Regions from separate parts of the Caballeronia sp. ATUFL_M2_KS44 genome, predicted to be linked through region 1. Evidence: predicted binding sites of a transcription regulator. Region 1 holds the regulator's gene; the other holds the start of a gene.

Evidence for each region. The regulator HrcA, encoded in region 1, represses chaperone genes, less so after heat shock. The targets are predictions, from matches to a motif close to TTAGCACTCNNNNNNNNNGAGTGCTAA.
Region 2: a site for HrcA is predicted at 2,564-2,590, ahead of NCR39_RS10590 (co-chaperone GroES). Genes of this name have one in related genera too.

Annotation. Positions count from the first base shown of each region.
Region 1 covers NZ_JALQEA010000006.1:370,886-374,797, forward strand. Annotated here, with positions in the region: gene recN (DNA repair protein RecN) at 1-756, opposite strand, end outside; gene NCR39_RS01780 (NAD kinase) at 791-1,684, opposite strand; gene hrcA (heat-inducible transcriptional repressor HrcA) at 1,883-2,899, shown strand; gene hemH (ferrochelatase) at 3,028-3,912, shown strand, end outside.
Region 2 covers NZ_JALQEA010000020.1:103,909-107,820, forward strand. Annotated here, with positions in the region: gene NCR39_RS10580 (hypothetical protein) at 1-352, shown strand, start outside; gene groL (chaperonin GroEL) at 458-2,098, opposite strand; gene NCR39_RS10590 (co-chaperone GroES) at 2,194-2,484, opposite strand; gene NCR39_RS10595 (hypothetical protein) at 2,800-2,943, opposite strand; gene NCR39_RS10600 (class I SAM-dependent methyltransferase) at 2,990-3,805, shown strand; gene NCR39_RS10605 (lipopolysaccharide biosynthesis protein) at 3,815-3,912, opposite strand, start outside.

The DNA.
Region 1 (3,912 bases):
GCGCAGTTTGGAGATGATTGCGCCGAGTTGCGAAATCATCGCTTCGTCGGATTCGGAAAGCGCACCGAGCGCGTTCTGCACGCCGTCGATCAGACTCGCCGAATGCGACAGCCGATGATGCTCCGCGCTCACTTCCTCCCACTCGCCCGGCTGCGGCGCGAGCTTGTCGAATTCGCTCAATTGCCACGCGAGACGCTCGCGTTCGAGTTGCAGCTCGCGGTCGCGGCTCTGCGCGGCATCGACGGCCTGCTGCGCCTCGCGATACGCGCGCCACGCACGATTCACGGCGCCGGCGGTATCGGTTAAGCCGGCGTGCGTGTCGAAGAGTTCGCGTTGCGCATCGGGACGCATCAATAACTGATGCGCGTGCTGGCCGTGAATGTCGACGAGCATTTCGCCCACTTCGCGCAACTGCGCGAGCGTCGCCGGCGTGCCGTTGATGAACGCGCGCGAGCGTCCGCTCGAATCGATCACGCGGCGCAGCATGACCGTGTCGCCGTCCTGCGTGAGCGCATGTTCTTCGAGCCAGCGAAGCGCTTGTTCGTGCGTGCCGAATTCGGCGGTGATGTCCGCGCGCGCTTCGCCGGATCGCACGACGCTCGCGTCGGCACGCGCGCCGAGCGTGAGCGCGAGGGCGTCGATGAGGATCGACTTGCCCGCGCCGGTTTCACCCGAAAAGACCGTGAAGCCCGAATCGAATTCGATGTCGAGCGCGGCAACGATAACGAAGTCTCGAATGGAGAGATGACGGAGCATGGATGCTTCGGGATGAGAGTTCGGCGAGGTTGCGTCAGAGGGACGAGTCCTGCGAGGGATGCTCGTTCCAGTGCAGTTTCTTGCGCAGCGTGGCGTAGCTGCTGTAGCCGACCGGATGAAGCACCGGCACGGTATGGCGCGAGCGGCGCACTTCGATGGCGTCGTTCAGTTCGACGGCGGTGAACGACTGCATGTCGAAATTCACGTTCACGTCGCGCCCGCCGATGATCTGGATGGTGACCTTCGAATCGTCGGGCAGCACGATCGGCCGGTTCGACAGCGAATGCGGCGCAATCGGCACGAGCACGAAGCCCTGCAGTTGCGGATGAAGAATAGGCCCCGCGGACGACAGCGCATACGCGGTCGAACCCGTCGGCGTGGCGACGATCAGCCCGTCCGAGCGCTGGTTGTACATGAAGTGCCCGTCCACGGACACGCGCAATTCGGCCATGCCGGAAAAGCCGCTGCGATTCACCACCACGTCATTGAATGCGAGCGCGTGATAGATCGGCTTGTCGTTTCGCACGATGCGCGCTTCGAGCAGCGTGCGCTCCTCGCGTTCGAACTGGCCGGCGAGCATCTGCGGCACGCGCTCGCGCATCTCGCTGAGCGGGATGTCGGTGATGAACCCGAGCCGCCCATGATTCACGCCGATGAGCGGCGTCTTGTATGGCGCAAGCTGACGACCCACGCCGAGCATGGTGCCGTCGCCGCCGAGCACGACCGCGACGTCCGCGCGCGCACCGATTGCCGCGATCGACAACGCCGGATACTGCGTCACGCCGACATCCTTCGCCGTCCCTTCTTCGAACACGACGTCGAAGCCCTGGTTCGCAATGTGCTCCGCGAGCGATGTCAGCGGCGCCTCGATGCCGGGCGTGTTGGTTCGCCCGACGAGGGCGACGGTCTTGAATTGGCCAATTTCCATGCCGGCATTACACCATAGGTGGAAGGCGAAAAGAACCGGGACGGCGCGCGGCGACAGGCGTCATGTCGCGACGTCGGCGCGTCCTTCGTTTCTCGCTAGAATGGAGCAGACATTGAACGGCTCACGAGCGGTTCAGCCAGCGGTTTCACCACGGCGGCGCGGTCGCCGCGCCCCGATACGTTGCGCTAAAATTTGCCCATGCTAGACCCACGTGCACAAACCCTCCTCAAAACGTTGATCGAGCGCTACATCGCCGAAGGTCAGCCGGTCGGTTCGCGCACGTTATCACGGCACTCCGGCCTCGAACTCAGTCCGGCGACCATCCGCAACGTGATGTCGGACCTCGAAGACCTCGGCCTCGTCGCGAGTCCGCATACGTCGGCGGGCCGCATTCCCACGCCGCGCGGCTACCGGCTCTTCGTCGATACCATGCTGACCGTGGAAGCGCCGCAGGACGAAGCGATGACCACCGCGGTCAAGACGCGTCTTCAGGGCGAGGAGCCGCAGAAGATCGTCGCGGCGGCGGCGAGCGTGCTGTCGAGCCTGTCGTCGTTCGCGGGCGTGATCCTCACGCCGCGCCGCAGCCACATGTTCAAGCAGATCGAATTCATGCGGTTGTCGGACAAACGCATTCTGCTGATCATCGTGACGCCCGAGGGCGACGTGCAAAACCGCATGATGGCCACGCAGCGCGACTACTCGCCTTCGCAGCTCACGGAAGCCTCCAATTACATCAACGCGCATTTTGCGGGCCTGTCGTTCGACGAAGTGCGCCGCCGCCTGCGCGAGGAAATCGACCAGTTGCGCGGCGACATGACCGCGCTGATGCAAGCCGCTGTCGTCGCGAGCACGGCCGAAGCCGACCCCGGCGAAACGGTGCTGATTTCCGGCGAGCGCAACCTGCTCGAAGTGGCGGACCTGTCCTCCGACATGGCGCGGCTGCGCAAACTCTTCGACTTGTTCGATCAAAAGACGAGCCTCCTGCAATTGCTGGATGTGTCGAGCCACGCACAGGGCGTGCAGATCTTCATCGGCGGGGAATCGAATCTCGTGCCGATAGAAGAGATGAGCGTGGTGACCGCGCCGTACGAAGTGAACGGCAAGATTGTCGGCACGCTCGGCGTGATCGGCCCGACGCGCATGGCGTACAACCGCGTGATTCCCATTGTGGATATCACCGCGCGGCTGTTGTCGATGTCGCTCAGCCAGCAGTAACGCGGCTCTTGCCGCGCGGCCGGGCGCGCCGCCACTAGGCCGTTCGGCCAATGATGCGCGCGCAAACGCGCCGCTATAATGGCCTTCACCTTTCGATACCTTTCGATGCCTTCTGGCCGTCCTGCCCTATGCGTTTCGACCTCGAGTTGCCTTCGCAGCCCAGCGCTTCACATCGCGTCGCGGTGCTGCTGATCAATCTCGGCACGCCGGACGCGCCCACGCCGCGAGCCGTGCGCAAGTATCTGGCGCAGTTTCTGTCGGACCCGCGCGTCGTCGAGATTCCGTCGTTCATCTGGCAAGTCATTTTGCGCGGCGTGATCTTGCCGTTTCGCGGGCGGGCATCGGCGAAAAAGTATGCGCAGGTCTGGCTGCCGGAAGGCTCGCCGTTGCGTGTCCATACGGAAAAGCAGGTCGAAGCATTGCGGCGGCTTTTCGCGGTGAACGACTATCAGGTGATCGTCGATTACGCGATGCGTTACGGCACGCCGGGCATCGGCGCCATGCTGAATCGACTGAAGCTGGAAGGCGCCGAGCGCGTTCTTCTGGTGCCGATGTATCCGCAGTATTCGTCGTCGACGACCGCGACCGCTTTCGACGACGCCTTCACCGCGCTCAAGCGCGTGCGCAATCAGCCGGAAATCCGCACGATTCGTCACTATGCCGATCATCCGGCGTATATCGCGGCGCTCGCCGAGCAGGTTCGCGAGTATTGGCGCGTGCACGACCAGCCTGATTTCGCCGCCGGCGACAAACTCGTGCTCAGCTTCCACGGCGTGCCGAAACGCACGATGGACCTGGGCGACCCGTATCACGATCAATGTCAGTTAACCGGCTCGCTGCTCTCGGCGGCGCTCGGGCTCACGCCGGTCGAATGCCGCGTGACGTTCCAGTCGCGCTTCGGCCGCGCCGAATGGCTGCAGCCGTACACCGCGCCGACGCTCGCGGAACTGGGCGCGGGCGGCGTCGCGCGCGTGGACGTGTTCTGCCCCGGCTTCACGGCGGACTGTCTGGAG
Region 2 (3,912 bases), on a different contig from region 1:
GGCGCAGACCAACGCGCCGCAGGTTCCGCCCGCGACGCCCGTCGGCGACGGCACGTTCCTGCTGACCATCTTCCTGAAGCACGATCAATCCAAGCCGCTGCCGAAGATAAACGAACAGTTGAAGGAGCAAGGCTTCTTCAAGACGTTCCCGCCGCCGGGCGTGGAAGTGGTGTCGTGGTACGTGATGATGGGCATCGGCCAGGTGGTGACGTTGCGCGTGCCCGCCGAGCGGCTGCGCGAAGTAAATCGCGCGATCGAAACGACTGCGTGGGGCGGCTACACCACCGAGTTCTATCCGACTTACGACTACAAGGCCGCCGCGCAAAAACTCCGCGACGAAATGAACAAGTAAGCTTTCGACGGACGAAAAAAAACCCGCATCGCTGCGGGTTTTTTTCTGGCATGACGCGAGCCTCTTCCGAAGCCCGCGCCGATGTAACTCGGCTCGGAAGCCAGATTACATGTCCATGCCCATGCCGCCCATGCCGCCGGGCATGCCGCCAGGCATCGGAGCATCGTCCTTCGGCAGTTCTGCGACGGCTGCGTCGGTCGTCAGCAGCAGGCCTGCCACCGATGCCGCGTTTTGCAGCGCCGTGCGCGTCACCTTCGTCGGGTCGACGACGCCGGCTTCCACCAAGTCACCGTACTCGCCGGTTGCCGCGTTGTAGCCGTAGTTGCCCGATCCTTGAGCAACAGCCGCCACCACGACGGAAGCTTCTTCGCCGCCGTTCGTGACGATCTGGCGCAGCGGCTCTTCCATTGCACGCAGGACGATCTTGATACCTGCGTCCTGGTCGGCGTTGGCGCCCTTCAGGCCGTCGATTGCACGGCGAGCACGGATCAGCGCAACACCGCCGCCTGCCACGATGCCTTCTTCCACAGCTGCGCGCGTGGCGTGCAGTGCGTCTTCGACACGTGCCTTCTTTTCCTTCATTTCGACTTCGGTCGCAGCACCGACCTTGATCACTGCAACGCCGCCGGCCAGCTTGGCCACGCGCTCTTGCAGCTTTTCACGGTCGTAGTCCGACGTCGCTTCTTCGATCTGCTTGCGCACTTGCTTCACGCGCGCTTCGATGTTCACGGCTTCGCCAGCGCCGTCGATGATCGTCGTGTTTTCCTTGCCCACTTCGATGCGCTTCGCCTGGCCCAGTTCAGCCAGCGTTGCCTTTTCCAGCGTCAGGCCGGTTTCTTCCGCGACGACTTGACCGCCGGTCAGGATCGCGATGTCTTCCAGCATGGCCTTGCGACGGTCGCCGAAGCCCGGAGCCTTCACTGCAACGGTCTTCAGGATGCCGCGGATGTTGTTGACGACGAGCGTTGCGAGCGCTTCGCCTTCGACGTCTTCAGCGATGATCAGGAGCGGACGGCCAGCCTTCGCGACTTGTTCCAGTACCGGCAGCAGATCGCGGATGTTGGAAACCTTCTTGTCGTGCAGCAGCACGAACGGGTTTTCCAGAACGGCGACTTGCTTGTCCGGGTTGTTGATGAAGTACGGCGACAGGTAGCCGCGGTCGAACTGCATGCCTTCCACGACGTCCAGCTCGTCTTGCAGCGACTTGCCGTCTTCGACGGTGATCACGCCTTCCTTGCCGACCTTGTCCATGGCTTCAGCGATGCGCTCGCCGATGGACGTGTCGCTGTTCGCCGAGATCGAGCCGACTTGCGCGATTTCCTTGTTCGTCGTGCAGGGCTTGCTGATCTTGCGCAGTTCTTCGATCGCAGCAGCAACGGCCTTGTCGATGCCGCGCTTCAGGTCCATCGGGTTCATGCCCGACGCGACGTACTTCATGCCTTCGCGAACGATGGATTGCGCGAGGACGGTAGCGGTCGTGGTGCCGTCGCCGGCGTTGTCGCTGGTCTTGGAAGCGACTTCCTTGACCATTTGCGCGCCCATGTTCTGGAGCTTGTCCTTCAGCTCGATTTCCTTCGCGACCGAGACACCGTCCTTGGTGACCGTCGGGCCGCCGAACGAGCGCTCGAGCACGACGTTGCGGCCCTTCGGACCCAGCGTGACCTTGACCGCGTTGGCCAGGATGTTCACGCCTTCGACCATCTTGGCGCGTGCGGAATCGCCAAACGTGACTTCTTTAGCTGCCATATCCAGACTCCTTGATTCGTTTCAGTGTGCTTCGGCTTCGGCGCGGCGCGCTGCGTAGCGCTGCCCTGTGGCGAAGCCGATTGCAGGAAGGATGCTTACTTGACCAGAACGGCCATGATGTCTTCTTCGCGCATGACGAGCAGTTCCTGCCCGTCGACCTTGACGGTCTGGCCAGCGTACTTGCCGAACAGAACGCGGTCGCCGACCTTCACGTCGAGGGCGATTTGCGCGCCCTTGTCATCGCGCTTGCCCGGGCCGATGGCCAGGACTTCGCCTTGATCCGGCTTCTCTGCCGCTGCTTCCGGAATCACGATGCCCGATGCGGTCTTGGTTTCCTGGTCCAGACGTTTGACGATGACGCGATCGTGCAAAGGACGAAGGTTCATACACACTCCTCTCTTGAATGAGACTGAAAACGCGGGAAAACCCGTCTTTTAGGTGAAAACCCGCCGGACGGAAATCTTGTTAGCACTCTCGTGCCGTGAGTGCCAATTATATGGACGGCATTTGACAATTTCAAGGAGGTAGCTGACGGGCGGAGTTCATCGGGCGCTGAATTACGTTCATCCGGCCTTGAACCGATGGGCGCAGGGGACACGCGAGGAAACGGCCGGCTGCGTTTCGTGAGACGCTCGCGCGCGTGCCGGTGATCCGACACCAATGAGCCGTTTTGGTTGCATCTTCGCCGACATTCGAGCGCCTCACGAAACGGCGCTTGGCGTCGCGCTCTCCTTGCGCTTGTCCATCGGCGTCGGCAAGAAATCTTGCGCCAGCGAATAATTGCATCGAAACCGGGCGACGTCGTTTAAGCTATGCATGGCACGGAAACGCGAGCCTTCAGGCATGCTCATAATCGTTCGTACCACGTAATATCATACGAGGGTGACGGCAATGAACACGATGACTCCGGTCGGCGGCTTTCGCAAACGGCTGAAGCGCCGCGTCAAGTGGCCGCTAATCGCTATCGTCGCGGCCTTGCCCGACAGCGTGCAGACCCTGCTCTACCTCCCGCGCATCCGCAAGTTCGCGCAGCACGTACCCGTCCTGAAGGTGGTGTACACGGGCTGCTATCGCACCCATCCGCTCGACAAGGCGCTCGGCACTGAAACGGGCGGCATCGAACCGCCCGAAGCCATCTACGGCGACGACAAGAACGCCGGCAGCTTCCCCTACATGGGCTCGCAGCCGAGTACCGTCCGGCTCGCCCTTCGGCAACTCGGCGATCTGCGCGACCACGCGTTCGTCGACATCGGCTGCGGCAAGGGCCGGCCGATGATCGTCGCGAGCGAATTTCCGTTCCGCGAGATCATCGGCTACGACCTCGCCTCGCGTCTCGTGGATATCGCCAATCGCAACGCGCAGATCGTCGCGCGCCGCTTTCCCGAGCGCGTGCCCATGCGCGCCTACGCGGCCGACGCGCTGCAGGCCGACTTTCCGTCCGGCAAGCTGGTCGTCTATCTCTTCAACCCTTTCGGCCTTCAGACGATGACGCGGCTGCTCGACAGCCTCACCGCCGCTTACGAGCGCGGCGCGATCGAAGCGTTGTCGATCGTGTATCTCAACCCTTTATGCAAAGAGCTTTTCGACGCTTCACCCATCCTCGATTGCCGCTTTTCCGCATCGGTGCCTTACGCCGCGGATGAAATAGGCTACGACGAAGGCGTCACGCAAACCGTGCGCATCTGGACGACGCGGCCGCGCGCCTGAATGTCCGCCTCATGCGGCCCTTTCGGAAAGCGGACTGCGCTTCGCGAACGACACGCGATAAGTCAACACGATCCCGAGCACCGTGAGCACCGCGCCCGAAAGCGAAA